Regions from separate parts of the Cytobacillus firmus genome, predicted to be linked through region 3. Evidence: predicted binding sites of a transcription regulator. Region 3 holds the regulator's gene; each other region holds the start of a gene.

Region 1 (6,293 bases), 600 kb from region 3:
GCCTCAATAACTCAGGGCCTCCATAAGCAAGAGCAGAATTTATTCTGTTTTGCCCATGTCCCGGTATGTCCACATACATGTCTCTCATAAAAGAAATAAGCTTATATGTGCCCTTTTCAGGATGATACTGGGCAACCATTATGGTATCAGCCCTTGATTTCTCCTCTCCCCTTGCATCACTTCCAAGAATCAGGATATTCGTCCCGCCATATTTATCTTTTTCGCCATTGAATTCAAACTCTTCTGTCTGTATATTTGCTTCTCCTTCTGTCTGGGAAACACCTTGCTTAAATTGAAAATAAGAATAGCCAAGGGTTCCTGCAATCAAGAGAAGCAGAATCAGGAGGACAGATTTCCACTTTCCTTTCTTTTTCTTCTTTTCATATCTATCTGATCTCATAAGAATAAGTCCTTTCTTTAAAGCAAATTATGGAACAGTGTAAACACCTTCACTTATATTTGACTGCAGAGTTCAATAAAAAGTTTCGATAGCTATGCTGGTATATCCTGTATACCTTATATTTTGCAGATGAATTGAATTCTTTGCAATTTATTTTAAATGGTTTCTTGCATAAAAAATGACAACATTTATATCGGCAAGTTTTGTGTTCCTTTACAGCCTTATGAAAAAACCGCAAACCCGAAGGTCTGCGGTTTTATCTTAGAGATATTCATCAAACCAGCCGGCTATGTAGTTTAGGCGGCTGATTCGCAAATTCGGTTTTCCGCTTCTTGAAAGCTCGTGATTGGCTTCAGGGAACCGGACAAATTTTGCTGTTTTCTTCTGATGCTTTAAGGAAATGAATAATTGCTCTGCCTGTTCAATTGGACAGCGATAGTCTTTTTCACTGTGCAGAATCAGGAGTGGTGTATTTATATCATTCACATAAGCAAGCGGAGAGTGTTTCCATAGTTTTTCTATATCATTCATATCACTCTTGATTTGCCAATCAGTAAAATAGTAGCCGATATCACTTACTCCATAAAAGCTGATCCAGTTGGAAATGGAGCGCTGGGTGACAGCTGCCTTGAACCGGCTGGTGTGTCCAATAATCCAGTTGGTCATAAAGCCTCCATAGCTTCCTCCTGTTACGCCAAGCCTTTCTTTATCGATGAAATCGAAGTTTTCGAGCGCGTAATCGACCGCATCCATAATATCCTCATAATCCTTGCCCCCGTAATCTCCTCTGACAGCGTCTACAAAATGCTGGCCATATCCATGGCTTCCCCGCGGGTTGATAAACAATACCGCATAGCCTTTTGCAGCAAGGCATTGGAATTCATGGAAATAAGAATTGGCATACATAGCATGAGGACCGCCATGGATTTCAAGCACAAGCGGTGCTTTTTGGCCCTCTTTTAGATGGACTGGTTTCATGATCCAGCCATGGAGGTCCCACTCATCCGAAGATTTAAACTGAATGGGCTCTGCATCTGCCAGCTCCACTCCGCTCAGGAACTCTTCATTGACTTTTGTCAGCTGTTTTAATTCCCCTGTCGGAACATCAAGTAAAAATAACTCCCCGGGAGATGACGGTCTGCTGATGGCTACAACCGCTTTATTGATAGTTCCGCCTGTAGTCAGTCCATATACATGCTGCTGATCCAGCAGGGCAGGATATAATTCCCCATCTAAAGAGCCATAATAAACAACTGTATTGCCATGATCAGTTGCCAGTAAATAGAAGCTTCTGCTGTCCTCTGCCCAAAGAATTCCCGGTGTTACTGCACCCTGCTGGAAATCTCCGATGGCATAATCACCAGCCAAAATGTCTGATTCTGCAGTCAGGCACTGCAGATCTTCAAATTCCAGGTTATACACCCATACTTTGGTATGCGTAGCATTTTCGTATTCCCTTTCATGCCCGAACAATCCTATGTATTTTCCATCCGGTGACCATGCAGCGCTTCCGAAATAACCTTTTCCATTTGTAATCTTTTTCATGTCTTTTGTTTCAAGATGAATGATATACACATCGCTTAGAAAAGAAAAATCCTTATCTTCACTCAAATCTGCCGAAACAGCAACCCATTTCCCATCTGGAGACCAGTCCTGCAATTGGAAATCATGTTCTCCGGTTGTCAGCTGCTCCATCTCGCCAGTTTCTATATCTATTAAGGCAACCTGGCTGTACCTTCCGTTCCAAAAACCCTGGGCGTCAGATTTGTGTTTCATTTTTTCAATTTCAATCGGTATTGGCTTTTCTTCCTTTTTTTCCTGATTTTCTAGTGTTTCTGCGTCTTCACCCGGTTTCATTGAAAGATTGAAGGCAAGTTTCTTTCCATCAGGGGACCAGACAGGATTTGAAGCACCATTTGCACAATGTGTCAGCTGTCTGGCTTCTCCGCCTGCTTTGCTCATTACATAAATCTGTGACTTCCCGCCTCTGTCTGATACAAATGCAATTAACTCCCCATCTGGAGACCAGCGGGGTGAATGATTGCGGTGTTTGCCATAAGTCCACTGAACAGGCTTATTGCTTTTTGCAGTATTTATGTAAAAAACATTTGAACTATATGTATTTTCTTCTTCAAGCATTTTGGTCTCGACAAAAGCCAAATCAGATCCATTCCTGGAAAGCTGCGGATCAGCTACAGATTTTAAATGATAAAGGTCTTCTGGTTTAATTGTTCTTTTTTGCGTCATTTATTTCATCCTTCCTAACTGTGTGTTCTACTTATTTCGACATCAGAAATAAAATCCCTTCCCAATTAGCTTCAGACTGAAACTTTTTTTCATTATTGGAAATGATGAAGTATAACAGTATTTCGACAAATATAGGCTCTTGCAAGATAAAACATTCCTTTGTAAAATTAGATAAGAACATACGTTCTTGCGCTAGGCAGGATACTATTATTTAAGGGGAGCAGAACAATATGACCAGAATTCCTGAGGAAGACCGTAATATCATGGAACAGGCTATTTATCTGCCAATGGTGCTGACGGTTTTAAATCGCGACTCCATTGTCATTAATAAAAGCCCGTTTAAACTAAAACAGCCTTATCTTGATTTGGTTGAAGAAACAATGAAGGTCATTCAAAGTGAACTCTCTGAGGTAAAACGCTATATGAATAAAAACCAGCTAAAGGTACAGGAAATAAAGAGGGATGAGGCATTTACTATGTTTATGTTCCTGTACAAAGGATATGAGGAACATCATAATTATTTTAATCCCCGAATCCGCAATAAAGTTCAGGAGCTAATGACGTATTATCTTATTAAAAAACCTTTGCCGGGACCAGGAAAAAATCGGAAAGCCAATTAATTTTTGTATAAGAAAGCCTGCATCTAATAAGGTAATATACTACGGAAAATAGAAGCATGAAACTCCGCATGCTTCTTGGTTATCCTTCAATTCCAGCCCTTTTCTATTGGTAGGCTCCTTTTCTCTCCGAAGCATTCATTATTTTGGAACCATTCGCATAGTAAAGTGACTTTCTCTCTGAATCTTCTATCCTTTTTGTCAATGTCGTTTTCAGCAGTGCTGTTCTGAGCACCTGGTTATTCAGAGTCGTATATGAGACTGGAATTATAAAGCTTTGTTTGTTCTTAAAAACTACCTGGGTTTGTGCGTTCTCCGCTCGCTTGAAGTAATTTATGTGATCCAATGCAATCCACATACATTCCGGATTGCTTGGAGAGGCTGTCGGGAAAAAATAAATGAAATTTGTGGGGTCAATCGTTATCGGAGCTTTATGGGTAAAGCCGGTTAATTGGCGTGTACCCTCTTTTCTTCCTTCATAGCTTGATCCAAAATATTTACAGCTGCTTTTAATAATTTCAATCGGCTTAAAGGGAGAAGTTACTTCCTCATCAAGCTCCCAGATTTGCGAATAGACTTTTATCCCATAAGAGAGAGGTTTAATAATCATCGTATTTGGATTGATTTCATATTCTTCAATTATTTGAATATTTTGGGTCATACATTTTCATCTCCTTTTCTATTTCGTGCTCGCTTTTCCATATTAACACCAATTTATCTAAAAATTACTAATTTATTCAATAGTTTCTAAATTGTTCACATTTTAGACATCCGGAAAATATTTTCTAAAAATTTAAAAAATTAGTTGATTATTCAGAAGCAATTCCATATAATATTAAAAAGCTCAGGGGTGGTTTCCATGAAGGAAAAATCATACACCGACTTAATGAAAACGAGTGGATCTAAGCGGAAAAATCTTAAGGAATCTTATGTACTGGATCTTTACCTTGATATGCTTATTTCCGAAATACTGCTGAATAATGAAAGAGAAAAGCTGATGAAAAAAATAGACGCAGCGATTGATGAAGGAAATAAACCGGCATTTATGCATTTTTCGAAGCAATACAAAGACCTTTCCAAGCGTTTTGGCACATAAAAAGCAGTTTGCCCCCGCCAATCAGCGGGGTATTTTATTTTTAGTCAGAAAGGCGAGGAATAATGAACAGCAGGCATTTATTTTTAATGGGCGGAAGCCCTCCATTTGGGCAAAGGTTAGGAAGAATGTTTACAGAGCTTGCCTGCGGCTCGGATGGCAAAATAGCTATACTCTTTTTGGAAAGGGAAGGCTGGGAGATGTATATGAAGAAGTATACTTCTGCCTTAATTTCTTATGGAGCCAGGAGTTTCTGCTATCTCCCGCTTTCCCCTGACCCAGCAGAATCTTACCTTCAAGAATTAATGTCCTGTTCCGGCATCATTATTGGAGGGGGTAACACAGAAAATTACAGAAAATTCATTGTTGATAGTGAAACCGGAGAATGCATTAGAAGGATGTACATGAATGGTATTCCTGTAGCAGGCTTTTCGGCAGGCGCCCTGATCATCCCGGAACATTGCATCATTCCCCCTATTGATACACCTAAAAGACAGCACCTCTTTTTGAAAGGGCTCGGGTTAATCAGGGGTTGCGCCATCAGTGTCCATTTTACCAAGTGGAATGAACGGGAAAATCTAAAGGCAGCGGCAGGAAAAGTCAATGCAGCGACTGGTTATGGAATTGACGATGATGCAGGCGTCTATTTTCACAATGAAATTCAGGCTGACGATGAAGGAAGCATACATATTTATAAAAATGGAATTTAAAAAAAGCAAGCCGATTGGCCTGCTTTTTTAGTTATAATGAAGCAACTCATTCCTCTGTCTGCTTCCGTTCTTTCTGCCTCTGTTCCATTTCAAATTCTTCCAGCATAGAAATGCGCTCAAGCATCGTTGGATGCCCATATCGGAATACTTTCACAAGAAGCGGCGGATTTACCTGGCTTAAACCGGCACGTGTCAGCTCCTGAAATGTTTCTATTGCGGCTTTTGAATCCTTTGTCATTTCAATGGCATAGCGGTCTGCCCTTGTTTCCTGATACCGTGAAACAAGATTGGATAGAGGGCTTGAAATAAAGAGCAGCATTGAAAGAATCATCAAAAAAAGCGGCAGGGAACGTATGTCATTTACTGCAGGAATTTTTAGCGCTCTTCCCCATTTATCTACTGCTTTTTCCATTAATTTAGCAGTCAAATACAGCCCCAGCAGAGAAAGCAGCAAGTATCCTCCAATTCCGATGTAAATATGCTTCTCCACGTAGTGGGCCATTTCATGTGCCATTATAAACAGAATTTGGTCTTCAGTTAATTTATTTAGAGTTGTGTCCCAAAGAACAATTCTTGAATTTGAGCCGATCCCTGTTACATATGCATTCAGCGCATTCGTTTTCTCGGCCATATCGACCTCAAAGACATGTTCAGCCGGTATTTTAGCCTGATTGGCCAAATCAAGAATTTTCGTTTCAAGCTGTTTATCTTTTAAAGGATAAAAATCATTATACAGAGGGTCAATGACAACCGGCTGCAGAAACATCATAAATAAGGTAAATGGAACTGATAATAGCCATGCGTAAAGCCACCATCTTTTCCTGCTCTTATTAATCAGCCAGTAAAGAACAGACACGATAAGAAGCATCATTCCATAATTAACCCAAAAATCAATGAGTTCATCCTTCATCCACCCACTGAAGCTCTGAGTGGAGATATTATACGTTTTTGAAAGCGAAAAGCTGATATAGCTTAATGGCATCGTAGCAATAAAGGCGAAAAAAGAAAGCCAAATCAAATAGATTGCCGTTTGCAGGAATTTGTATGGCGCAGTCTGTTCCGCCCATTTTTTAAAAGCCTTTGATAAGCCAAATAAAAGAATAAATAAATAAAATATCCATTCAAAAGGTGTAGAAATAAAAAACAGCAGGTTTCTTATTTTAGAATATTCCTCACTGAGCATCAGTTCCCTGCCGTTCAGGAAAGTTGCCGGATCTGCCCGTGAC
Region 2 (6,293 bases), 1.1 Mb from region 3:
ATAATTCTCCTTTGGAAAACGAGTCTTGTTTGTTAGTGTGCCCGGTATGAGGAATATCTTGCCTTTTAATTAAAAAAAACCTAACCAATCAGGTTAGGAATTCATGATTCTATATTAACCGGGATTCTTTCACCACTGAGTCTGGTGAACATTCGTATTCTCCCGAGTATTCCACTAGTCCAATCTCGCAATTTTTGCCGATTTTGACATTTTTGCCTCTGACGACAAGAGCTGAGGTGCCTTCAAGTTCGATGTCATCACCTTCAATTAATTCTGCCTCGAGCTTGAGGGGGAAGAGTGATTTGATCAATTTAAACAGGCTTTCTCTATGCTGTGCCACTTTTATCTTTCTTCCGCCAATCTCTTTCGCTTTGCTTTCTCCAAATAGTTTAATATCAATCGTTTCTGCGTTTAGTAAACCATCTATCTTAAAAGCCCCTTCCGCGCGGAAAACCTCCGCTTCACAGTCTCCTGCAATCTTTGCTTTCCCGTTCACTACCATTTCATCGCTTTTTACAGAACCTCCAATGGAGGAATTCCCGGCAACCTCAAGCTTTTGGCTGTGGACAGCTTCTGAAATGGATGCGGAGCCGTTGATATTTAAAGATTCAGCTTTAACTGCTCCATGGATCTTGGCTGCACCGCTGATCTTTCCTTTTTCGGTTTTTACGTTTCCATGGATCGTCCCCGTACCGTTGCAATTGAATCTCTCGCATTCTATATCACTATTTACCGTGCCCTTTCCATTGATTTCGACTTTATTAAAAGATCCTCCATTAACCGATCCAACTCCATTAATGATTAAGTTCCCCAGTGTTTTCATTTCCACAGCATTTCCTCCTATGCCAATTTGGATTTTAATTCCTCAGCACATTGCTCTACCGATATAGCGGCTGCCAATTTTGTCCCTTTTTCGAGAAGGACCTGTTCCCCGTTCATTGAAGCCAGGCAGCTGGACATGCCGAGTTTTCGAATGAAGCAGATCACAGCTTTGGGCTGCTGCAGAATCTCTTGATGATCATTTAATAGCTGAAGGAGCATTTTCCCTTCTTCGATATGGATATCCCCCGATTCCAGCAGGCTGGAAAGTATATAAAGCTTTAAAATCTCATAATAATTGAATTCGTGAATCTCCCCCTGTGTGTCCAGAAAGATATTCATAACCGGATCAGAAGCTATTCCTTTAGCCATCAGACTTTCCTTTGGCAGCTTCAGGTTCGAAGCATTCAATGAAAACAAATTGGCCAGCTCATCCAAAGAAAGGGTATCCTTCATCTTCTGTATCTTTTCAACCCGCTCGAGGATTTTCTCTTTTGGAAAAAAAGTCTCCTGCCCTGTAAACGTTGATTTCCTGACAAACCAGTCCTCAGGTATCAGGTTCTTCCTTTTCCACCGGTAAAGCTGTCCATATGAAATCCCAGTTAAATCCAGAACCTCTTTTTTTGAAATTAATTCATCGCTCAATTCCAGGACTCCTTTCTGATGATACGATTGTAACATAACACTGTTACGCATGAAATGTGTTTTTATTCTTTTTTTCCTGATTTTTTTCGACAAATCTTCCGGAATTCACCACGAAATCAATACTGTTCGCGCTTCTCACTGTAAAACAATGTTTTATTGACACAAAAAAACCTGGCTCATATTGAACCAGGTTTCCCTTCATTCGTATATTTTTAGTAAGTTATACTGCTTTCCAATATACCGGTAATTTTGCCTGCGGTACATCTCTTTTGGAGTATCTTCTCCATCCGCCACAAGAATGATCGTTTTATCCTTATACTGATCCATCACGGATTTCTGCAGGGAGCTGCCGATGCCCTTTTTTTGAAAATCCTCATGGACCATCAGTCCATCAATTTCAGCTGTTCGTTCCTTGATAATGACATCAACAGATCCGGCTGCCTTTCCTTTATAAAATGCAATAAGCTGCTGAATACTTTCATCTTTGTAATTTCTTAAGTGCTGAGCTTTCTTTTTCTCTGCGAAGTTTTCCCCATATACCGAATCCTGCTCATACTGAAATTCCAAATAATCGTTCCATGTTTTATCCGTTACATTTTCAACTTTAATTTCTTCCCTTTCCTGGACTTCCGGAAAATCAGCCGGAAGAATCGCAAATAACTCCAGGAACCCAACCGTATTATCTTTATCCTGCTGAAAGAAAGCCACAAGCTCTCCAGAAAGCTCCTCATCATCCGGAAAATAAAATCTTACATGCTTTTGGCCATTTTTCTGATGAAAATCTCTTAAATATTGATGTGCCTCCTCAAACTCCTGAACGGAAGGCATTCTTTTAAAGGCAATAAAATTGCTGTCATACTGAAGGAGCATGTCAGGATTATGGTTATGAATAATTAGGTCATTTTCCAGAACAGTGTGTCCCGGTTTATAAATATCATGAAATGTGATCTTTTCCATCGGTTTCTCCTAAGAACATTTTATAGGTATTTATACTCTCTGTCTGTTATGAGCACATCATGGCAGCGCATTAAATTCTCCTTTAGTTCCGGAGGGGTATTTTTGCTATCATACGCACACAGGGAAATCAGGTCATGGTCAGAAATGGCATTGCTTAGATTCTTTTCATATTGTTCCACTAACGGAATGTAGTCCTTCACGTTACCCCACTCAACCAGACCCCATGTATATATCTTAGAACTGCTGTCTAAATAAGGCTGAATATGTTTAAGAAAAAAATGTAAATGGTATCAGGATTAAAATTACCGTTAGTGTAATAAAAATCATAATTATTCATAAAATGAACTCTGTTTAATTCCTCTTTTCCTAACAAATTAGTTAATTCTTTATCAATAAGAAAATAATTTCGGTCATTCTCCACAAATAAAACATGTCCGCCGCATCTTACACCAGCCGTTATGTATGAGACCGCATTTTGAAGATAGCAATCCATTTGATCATAGTGATAAAGAATATGACCTCCGTTTGACTTTTGCAGATTATCAAGTAAATCTGTTAACAATTCATTCATTGATAAGTCTCCTTATAACGAAAAAATGTTTGATGTACTTTAACGCTACTCACTCCCAGCTGCTCTTTCTTTATTATATCTAAAAATTGAAAAAAATGGGTGTGTTTTCTCCAGGTTTGCGGTCCACGGCCCAAATAAAAACTCGAGGTAAGTTCCTCGAGTCTGCTGCAATTATAAAATATTATTCATTCTTCCACTTCCGCCCCGGCTATTTCATCAAAGTTAATTTTCTCCAGATCCCCGCTCTCCAGTTGCAGATGAATTTTTCTGCTGATGCCATCCAGTCGGTTTACCCTTCCTTTGTATTCGAGGAAAAATCCTTCCCGCCAGACTTTTACTTTCAAAAGATAAGCAAATTCCATTGCATAGTGAATTTTGTTTTCATATTCCTCCAATTCATATTCATCAATGAGCGGCTTGTTTTGCGCCATTTGATCTCTTTCCAGCTTTCTTAGCATCGCCCGGTGTTCCGGCATGAAGTGAGCAGGCTGCCATTTTATTTTCCCTCTGTCTTTTAGCGGCATAATAAATCCCTCCATATTCTATTATAGAACATTTGTTCTGTTTTAAAACCTAAAAAACAGAAAAAGCTTAAGTTGGTTCATTTGGATAATAAAAGTACGAATGGTAAAATACACTTTAACTCTCAAAAAAAAGATTGGTGAAACAATGAAGCAGCTTCAAATCCAACACCGATGGCTTGGACGCTTGCTGGCGTCCGACCCCGGCCTGATCCGTTTTCAAAAAGCCGGACGGGCCACATTAAGTTTAATGGCTTCGGTATTTACAACTCTATTTCTTATGCAATTGGGTGGGGCAGATGCCGCTCTCGCCCTTACTCCGGCAATTGTTTCCGGAATGGCCGGCATGCTTGGCATCATGATTGTGATGGATGACTCTAAAAAAGGGAAAATGCTCACAACCGGCATCCTTGGATTTTCAGCAATGGCAGGGGTATCAATCGGTTCACTGCTGGCAGAAAGCACAATCTTTACCGATATTTCAATGGTTGCATTAATATTTTTAAGCTTTTATTTGACCCGCTTTGGTGTCCGCTATTTCTCATTATGCATGATCGCATTCATGACACTTTATTTCTCATCTATTCTGCAATTATCAGCCAGCCAGCTTCCTTCCTTTTACTTCGGGATCTGGATTGGGGTCGCGTATGCTTTCCTGTTCAATTTCATTCTTTTTCAGGACACCGCGAAAAACCTGAAAAGAAGCATCCGCTCCTTTCATTTCCAAAGTAATTTTACCTTCAATCTCTTAATTGAGGGAATGCAGGGAGAGCGTATGACTGCTCATCAGCGGGAAGAATTGCGGAGAAACGTGCTTAAACTCCGGGATTATGCTGTAATCGTTTCAGAGTATATCAATGAGGATGATGTGCAGAAATTATGGCAAGGGCTGACTCCATCCCAGCTGAGGTTATATATATTTGATACAGGCATGCTGATTGAAACCCTGACTGACTCCATCCGGAACTTAAAAAAAGCGAATGCCCTTGACATAGAAGAGCTGAGAAACCTCCTGGTCTGGGTCACCCGCTCTCTCCGTGACGCTGAAGTTCTTGCCCATCAATATGAAGAACAAAATCTTCGTGAAGCAGAGCTTGCTGTACAGGCACTTCGCCTGCTTATTATGGATTTGTTCAACAGGGAAGACAAACCGGCAGGATGGCTTTACTTGATCAGGCGGATCGAGTCCCTTGCAAACCATGTCATTGAGGGCGGCATAACTATACAGCAGGCGCTTCATAAAGTAAAAGACAATGAAATAGAAGTATCTGAAGAGACGCCTGATGAAGATGAATCACCTAAGGAAGATAAGAGCCTCAAACTTTCCACCAAAAAAGCGTTTCAGGCATTGACTGCTGCCATCATATCCATCATTGCTGGACAGATTCTTTCGCCTGACCAGCCTTATTGGGTTCTTTTAACAGCCTTTATCGTTCTGCTCGGAACCGAATCAATCGGGCGCATTTATACAAAAGGTTTTCAGCGGTCAGTTGGAACGATTATCGGGGCAGTGATTGGATTTACGCTTGCCAGAGTGGTCAGCGGCCATTCTGTGCTGGAAATTACGCTCATTTTTGCAGCAGTTTTCTTCTCTTTTTATTTATTTGAAGTCTCTTATACATTAATGAGCATGTTTATTACGATGCTGGTCGCTTTTATGTATGACCTTTTACTTGGCGGAATATCATTCTCCCTTATCAGTTCCAGGGTTATCGATACGATTGCCGGTGCCGGCATTGCATTCGGCGTATCTCTATTTATTTTTCCTAAAAAAACGAAGGATAAAGTGGCCGATACGATAAATGATTATCTTCAAGAACTGAAACCGTATGTCACGGCATATGTGCGAAGCTTCCGGGAAGATGTGAATGTTAAGGAGCTTTCAGGCAAAGGCTTCTTATTGGATCAAAAGCTTAAAACCATAAACGTCGAAGCGCAATCGCTGATAAAAAAACCCGGATCTCCGCGCCATGCTGACGTTAACAGATGGATCACCCTTTTTTCAGCCATCAATTACTATGCAAGACATCTGGTGGCTTCCTCCTACCGGAAAGGATTCGACTATCCTGATGAGCTGGTCGATGTTTTCACAAGAATTGAGGAGAAACTTGAATTAAATATTGAAACATTAATGGACCTGATTAAAGAAAGCGGAGACGGCACACTTGTCTATAGTCTGGACCGGGAAAGAGAACAAATTGAACGAATGGCACCACCAAGGCAGCAATCCCAGCGTGATTTGATTCATCATCTTTATTTCGTCTGGAGAATCAACAAAGCGATTGTGGAATTGGCAGAAGAGCTTGGTGCAGGGAAGGAGCAATAATGCTCCTTCCTCTTTTATTTATATAGAGATTTATAATAGTAATATGGAGGATATGAGTAATAAGGATAACCGTAATATGGGTAAGGGTAACCATATCCGAATGGCGGAGCTAAGGCACTTCCCAAAAGCAGACCTCCCAGGAAAGGAAACCCGAAGCCAAAACCGAACGGCCTGCCCAATCCAAATGGTCTTCCGAATCCTAACGGTCTCCCAAAACCAAACGGCCTGCCAAACCCGAAAGGTCTCCCAAAACCAAATGGCCTCCTCAAGTCATCATCTGGGCTAATCTGCATTAGTCCATTCACTTCATTCTGCATGTCCAGTCCTCTTCAGGATAAATTGCAGTATTAGAGTATGCAGATATTTATTTTAAGAGTAGGCTGTCACCTAGTCAGAAATTCAAATACACCGCAAAAAAAGAGCAATGCCCGAAAGCATCACTCTTTTCATTTCT
Region 3 (6,293 bases):
TAGTTACCAACAAATTCACCTTGGATGATAATCCTGCTTCTTTAGTAAGAAGAAGTCAAAAGCGCTTCTCACTCGAGGAGGGCTCTAATAATTTTCTTCAGTAATTTCCTCAAAAGTGACTCCATAAAACTCTGCAAGCTTTTCTAATTTGTTCTTCCTGGGAAAACTCTTAGTCAATTCCCAATAGCCGATAGTAATATAATGAACCCCGATAGCTTTAGCTGAGAGTGTAGTAATTGTGGGATGAAGAAGTCAATTTAATAATTAGTTTGCTTAAAAATGCAAAGCCAGAGGGTTGTTCCGTACGCTAGTGCATCCATGGGAGCGCGGGCAGTACCTGAGCATATACTAAGAAAATATGAAAACCCCTGGCTGATAAAGTCAGGGGTTTTTAATGTAAAAAATGCAAAAACCCCGTTTTCAAATGAACGAGGTTTTAACCAATTTCTATTTCTCTGCATCTCTCTATTCTTTGTGTCTTATTTTTAAGAAATCGAGACATGTCAGCAGTGCATCTCCTCCAAATCCTGCAATCACCGCCAGTAGAACTACCTTTAAGGCAGAGTCAGGATCTGAAGATACGACCAAAAAAACAGCCGCTAAAGCCCCCATAATTACCTCTTCAAAGACCCCCAGATAGATGAATTTTTTTGTCCTTCTGGGTTTAACCATTTTGCCTTCTTTCCGAATATGTCCAACGACACCGACCAGCCCACCAATCAACAAAGCGAAGGTAATGTTCAAAAACATCTTTTCTTCACACTCCTAAAGTCGAGATTTTGGACAAGCGACCTTAGGTTGATTCTCGGTGTATTACCATTATATAGAAAGTAACTATAAAATAACATGCATAAAAATACCGAATTTTCTGAATAATAAATTAGTCATACATGACTGTAACCTTATGCTAAAAGAAAAGTATCAGTGACTTTCGTAGGATTTAACTGATAGTACCAGGTAATAAGAACTGATAACCTTCTTGAAAATGGAAAAAAACAAAAAGCAGGCAGAGGTGCCTGCTTTTTACAATCTATTAATGCATATGACGGTATACGCCTATAACCTTGCCAAGAATAGAAACATTGCGGAGGATAATTGGTTCCATTGTCGAGTTTTCCGGCTGCAGACGGATAAAGTCTTTTTCTTTAAAGAACCTTTTAACAGTTGCTTCATCTTCCTCTGTCATGGCCACCACGATATCCCCATTATTGGCAGTGCTCTGCTGTTTGACGATTACATAGTCTCCATCAAGTATTCCTGCTTCAATCATACTTTCGCCCATGATCTCAAGCATGAATACATGCTCGTCAGCAGGTGCCATTCTTTCCGGAAGAGGGAAGTATTCTTCGACATTTTCAATTGCCGTTATCGGCTGCCCTGCAGTTACTTTACCGACGATCGGAACGTTGACTGCTCTGACCTTGGGAATGTTAGAAGCCTCGTCCAAATCTAAAATCTCAATGGCGCGAGGTTTAGTAGGATCTCTGCGGATAAGCCCTTTGCTTTCAAGCCTGGCCAGGTGACCGTGAACGGTCGAGCTTGAAGCAAGGCCCACTGCTTCCCCGATTTCTCTTACAGAAGGGGGATAACCTCTCAATTTAACTTCTTCCTTTATGAACTCCAATATGTCTTGCTGTCTTTTTGATAATTTCACCATCTTTACGCACCTCGTATGTGTTTTGTTGTCTCAATTATAGCATCAATTACCATATGATACAAACATAAGTTCGAATTTATGTTGACACGAAACAAATGTTCGGTCTATAATGAAATCAACGAATACGAACATACATTCTTTTGAGGTGGTATATTATGCTGAACAAATTGTGGAAATCATATTCTTATGCTATTATTCTCTTCGTTTTAAGCTTGGCAGCATCGTTTGTAATGCTTGTGCAGATAGAAACACCTGATACGGAAAAGTTTGTGAAAGTCACTGTTGCAGAAGGTGATTCTTTATGGGAGATTGCTGAAAATTTTTCTGCTGAGCATTCTCTGACAACAGATCAATTTATAAATTGGGTAGAACGAAATAATGGGATAGCGGCAGGAAGGATTTTTCCAGGTGATGAAATTGTTATTCCAGTAAAAGCCCTGGATGACCAGCCATATAAAGAGCTTGCGAGTTCAGACCTTAACAAATAAGGAGAAATTATGAAAGCAATAATTTACTGCAGAGTTAGTACAACAAAGGATACTCAGGAAACGTCCCTTTCAAGACAGGAAGAAGAGCTTTTGAACCTGGCAGAAAAACATGACTTTGAAGTAGTCAAGGTCATCCGCGAACAGGCCAGCGGATACGATCTCGAAAGAGACGGTATATTGGAACTTTTAGACTTAATTAAAAAAAAGGATATTAAGGTTGTTCTCATCCAGGATGAAACCAGGCTGGGGAGGGGAAATGCCAAGATTGCGATTCTCCATTGCATCTTTAAAGAAGAAGTCCAATTATACAGCATTTCTAATAACGGCAAGCTGGAGCTTTCGGAATCAGATTCGATGGTGCTTAGCATTGTAGGGATGGTAGAGGAGTATCAGAGAAAGCTGCATAACATCAAAATCAGACGCGGCATGCAGAGGGCTGTTGATAAAGGATACAGGCCCGAGAAAAATCTAAGTAATCAGGGTGCAAATGGCGGCAGGGAAAGAATAGAAGTGCCGATAGAGGAAATTGTCCGGCTGAGGAAAAACGAGTTAACGTTTGCTGAAATTGCTGCGACGCTTAGGGGGTTTGGCTATAATATTTCCAAAGCAACTGTCCATAGAAGGTATAAAGAACATATTGATTCACATGCTGAGTAGAGCACTTTTCTTGTCAAAAGTGCTCATTTTTAGTATGATGGCATTTGAGTTTCAGTATTGTTCCATATCTGAAGCTGCTGTATAATAAAAACTTCCATCAGAATTATTCAAAGGTAAACTTTTGATATAAAGGAGTTTTAATAAATGCTGCCTAAACAAAAACTTGCCCGAATTAATGAACTGGCAAAGAAGTCCAAGGAATCCGGATTAACAGAAGCAGAAGCGAAAGAACAGACTTCTCTCCGCAAAGAGTATTTGGAGACTTTCCGCTCTGGCATGTTAAACACGCTGAAGGGCGTAACAATCGTTGACCCTACAGGGAACGATGTAACTCCGAAAAAACTGAAAGAATTCCAAAATAAAAACCGCCTTCACTAATAATATAATTGCAAGGGATACACTGCGCTGTATTCCTTCTTTTAATAGAGGAGATGGCAATACTGACTATCTCCGCTTTTTTTACATATGCCGGATCTTTTTGTGTCAATATAGTAACAAACCGGCTTTTTTTGTCCCTTACCTGACCCTATTGGTTGTGAAAAAAAGGGACACCCGATAATATTAAAAGAGTGAAGAATTACTACTCGAAAGGATGTATTGAATGTTTAATCACACAGATGAACTCTCCATCAGTTCCATTCGTACTTTATCAATTGACGCCATTGAAAAGGCGAACTCCGGCCATCCGGGAATGCCAATGGGAGCTGCTCCAATGGCTTATACACTTTGGACACGCTTCATGAACCACAATCCGAAAAATCCAGAATGGTTCAACCGTGACCGTTTTGTTCTTTCTGCCGGACATGGCTCTATGCTTTTATACAGCCTTCTTCATCTTTCCGGCTATGATGTTTCCATGAATGACATTAAAGAGTTCAGACAGTGGGGAAGCAAGACCCCCGGTCACCCTGAATTCGGCCATACACCTGGTGTTGACGCAACAACAGGCCCATTAGGACAAGGTATTGCTATGGCTGTCGGTATGGCTATGGCTGAACGCCACTTGGCTGCAACATACAATAAAGACAACTTCAATGTTGTTGATCATTATACATACAGCATCTGCGGTGACGGAGACCTTATGGAAGGCGTTTCGGCTGAAGCTGCTTCCCTTGCCGGCCACTTGAAGCTGGGCAGATTGGTTGTTCTTTATGATTCAAATGATATCTCACTTGATGGAGACCTTGATAAGTCTTTCTCTGAAAGTGTTGAACAGCGCTTCAAATCATACGGCTGGCAGTACATCCGTGTAGAAGACGGCAATGATCTTCACGAAATTGCAAAAGCAATTGAAGAAGCGAAACAGGATGAAAGCCGCCCGACAATGATCGAAGTGAAAACAGTCATCGGCTATGGTTCTCCAAACAAATCAGGCAAATCTGATGTGCATGGCGCTCCTCTTGGTGCTGACGAGTTGAAATTAACAAAAGAAGCTTATAAATGGACATTTGAAGAAGACTTCCATGTTCCACAGGAAGTATATGATCACTTTAAGCAGCAAGTTGTTGAAAACGGTGCGAAAAAGCAGCAGGAATGGGAAGACCTTTTTGCTCAATACAAGGAATCTCATCCTGAGTTAGGGAAACAGCTGGAGCAGGCGATCAATGGTGAGCTTGCTGAAGGCTGGGATAAAGACATCCCTGTTTATGAAGAAGGAAAGAGCCTTGCCAGCCGCGCTTCTTCCGGAGAAGCGCTAAATGCTATCGCTCAGAATCTGCCTTCATTCTTTGGCGGATCTGCAGACCTTGCAGGCTCTAACAAAACAATGATAAAAGGGACGGGTGACTTTACGGCTGAATCATTTGATGGCCGCAACATCTGGTTCGGTGTACGTGAATTTGCAATGGGTGCTGCATTGAATGGAATGGCGCTTCACGGCGGATTAAATGTTTTCGGCGGAACATTCTTCGTGTTCTCTGATTACCTTCGCCCCGCAATTCGTCTGGCTGCTCTTATGAACCTGCCTGTAACGTATGTATTTACACATGACAGTATCGCTGTCGGTGAAGACGGCCCAACACATGAGCCTGTAGAACAGCTTGCTGCACTTCGTGCCATGCCAAACCTATCTGTTGTCCGTCCTGCTGACGGAAACGAAACAGCAGCTGCCTGGAAAACAGCAATCGAATCAACAAACAAGCCGACTGCATTAGTATTGACACGTCAAAACCTGCCTACATTAAAAGGTACGGATTCTGCGGCATACGAAGGCGTTCAAAAAGGCGGATATGTTGTATCTCCAGCTTCTAACAGCAATGCGGATGTATTATTGCTTGCTGCAGGATCTGAAGTCAGCCTTGCAGTTGAAGCTCAAAAAGCGCTTGAAGGTGAAGGCATCCATGCATCTGTAGTAAGCATGCCTGCCTGGGACCGATTTGAAGCTCAATCAAAAGAGTACAAAGAAAGCGTAATTCCTAAGACAGTCAAAAAACGTCTTGCCATTGAAATGGGATCTTCACTTGGCTGGCACCGCTATGCAGGAGACGAAGGCGATGTTCTTGCCATCGATACCTTCGGTGCATCTGCACCAGGTGAAAGAATTATGGAAGAATACGGATTCACCGTAGACAACGTTGTAGCACGTGTTAAAGCCTTGCTGCAGGGATAACGATATTCGGGAAGGGAGAGCCTAGAGGCTCTTCCTTTTTTTATGCCATTAAAGACAGTGAGTATTTCAGCCGTCATCAAAAAAACAAGATTACCATTAATCAAATCGGGGAATATGCAATAGTGAATATTTGTAAAAGAGTCAAACAGCAGATGTTCTTCCATCAAGAATCCTCATAATCAACTGAATTCTTCGCTTTCGACAAAATTAGTGAAAGTTTTTAACATCTTCAGACACATTCCTTGAATTCGTTTACTTATAATTGAAAGAAATGGATTGTCCCGGAAGGAGGGGCCAGATGAGAGCTTATCAATTGTATTTAATAGAAGATGAATTTGCGTCCCATTATTTTGGCAGAGAGCGGATGTTTTTTCAGCTTTTTGAAGAGTATGAGCGTTCGTCAGGTGAAATGAAGGCTATTCTATCGAAGCAAATTGATTTTGTGACTAAGCCAATCCCGGGTTTAAAAGTGCATCAATATATCCACCAGCAGCTCCAGAGAAAAAAAGACTTTATCATAGAAAAAAGTGCATACTATATAGAGATGAGTAAAAGAAGCAGGGCTAAGCTTGAAGTTTTTGAACGGAGTCTGGTTTTAGAAGCGGCCGGCAGCTATGAGGCAGAGACAGTTTTTTTCGAAGTGCTGCGAAAAAGCGAGTCTTCCTTTCTGGCTGTTGACCTCCAGCATAAGCGCTATGGGTGGCTAAAACCGATAAAAGAGAGAAAGTTCGTCTAAAATAAGAGAAAAACTGAAGCAAATATTGTATAATAACCTTTGGTCTAGTACACTGTATGATAGACAACATGAAGGAGGAAGTTAGTATGGGTATGTACATTCTAGTTGGTGTACTGGCGCTTCTTGCCGGTGTAGCACTAGGATTTT

The links. Region 3 encodes LexA, which represses DNA repair genes until DNA is damaged. Its sites were predicted from a motif close to CGAACATATGTTCG; they were not measured.
Region 1: the regulator LexA is predicted to act here: its motif matches at 2,822-2,835, upstream of NAF01_RS06835 (YhjD family protein).
Region 2: the regulator LexA is predicted to act here: its motif matches at 3,542-3,555, upstream of NAF01_RS15335 (YolD-like family protein).

Annotation. Positions count from the first base shown of each region.
Region 1 covers NZ_CP098323.1:1,291,164-1,297,456, reverse strand. Annotated here, with positions in the region: gene NAF01_RS06845 (LCP family protein) at 1-400, opposite strand, end outside; gene NAF01_RS06840 (S9 family peptidase) at 662-2,647, opposite strand; gene NAF01_RS06835 (YhjD family protein) at 2,878-3,267, shown strand; gene NAF01_RS06830 (competence protein ComK) at 3,371-3,925, opposite strand; gene NAF01_RS06825 (IDEAL domain-containing protein) at 4,124-4,360, shown strand; gene NAF01_RS06820 (Type 1 glutamine amidotransferase-like domain-containing protein) at 4,423-5,067, shown strand; gene NAF01_RS06815 (M48 family metallopeptidase) at 5,114-6,293, opposite strand, start outside.
Region 2 covers NZ_CP098323.1:3,031,287-3,037,579, forward strand. Annotated here, with positions in the region: gene NAF01_RS15310 (polymer-forming cytoskeletal protein) at 110-823, opposite strand; gene NAF01_RS15315 (YhbD family protein) at 841-1,464, opposite strand; gene NAF01_RS15320 (GNAT family N-acetyltransferase) at 1,663-2,421, opposite strand; partial or broken gene NAF01_RS25080 (MEDS domain-containing protein) at 2,442-2,992, opposite strand; gene NAF01_RS15335 (YolD-like family protein) at 3,178-3,516, opposite strand; gene NAF01_RS15340 (FUSC family protein) at 3,662-5,839, shown strand; gene NAF01_RS15345 (hypothetical protein) at 5,854-6,156, opposite strand.
Region 3 covers NZ_CP098323.1:1,887,804-1,894,096, forward strand. Annotated here, with positions in the region: gene NAF01_RS09720 (DUF4257 domain-containing protein) at 466-750, opposite strand; gene lexA (transcriptional repressor LexA) at 1,034-1,657, opposite strand; gene yneA (cell division suppressor protein YneA) at 1,813-2,145, shown strand; gene NAF01_RS09735 (YneB family resolvase-like protein) at 2,155-2,802, shown strand; gene NAF01_RS09740 (DUF896 domain-containing protein) at 2,947-3,180, shown strand; gene tkt (transketolase) at 3,404-5,410, shown strand; gene sirA (sporulation inhibitor of replication protein SirA) at 5,709-6,146, shown strand; gene NAF01_RS09755 (YneF family protein) at 6,233-6,293, shown strand, end outside.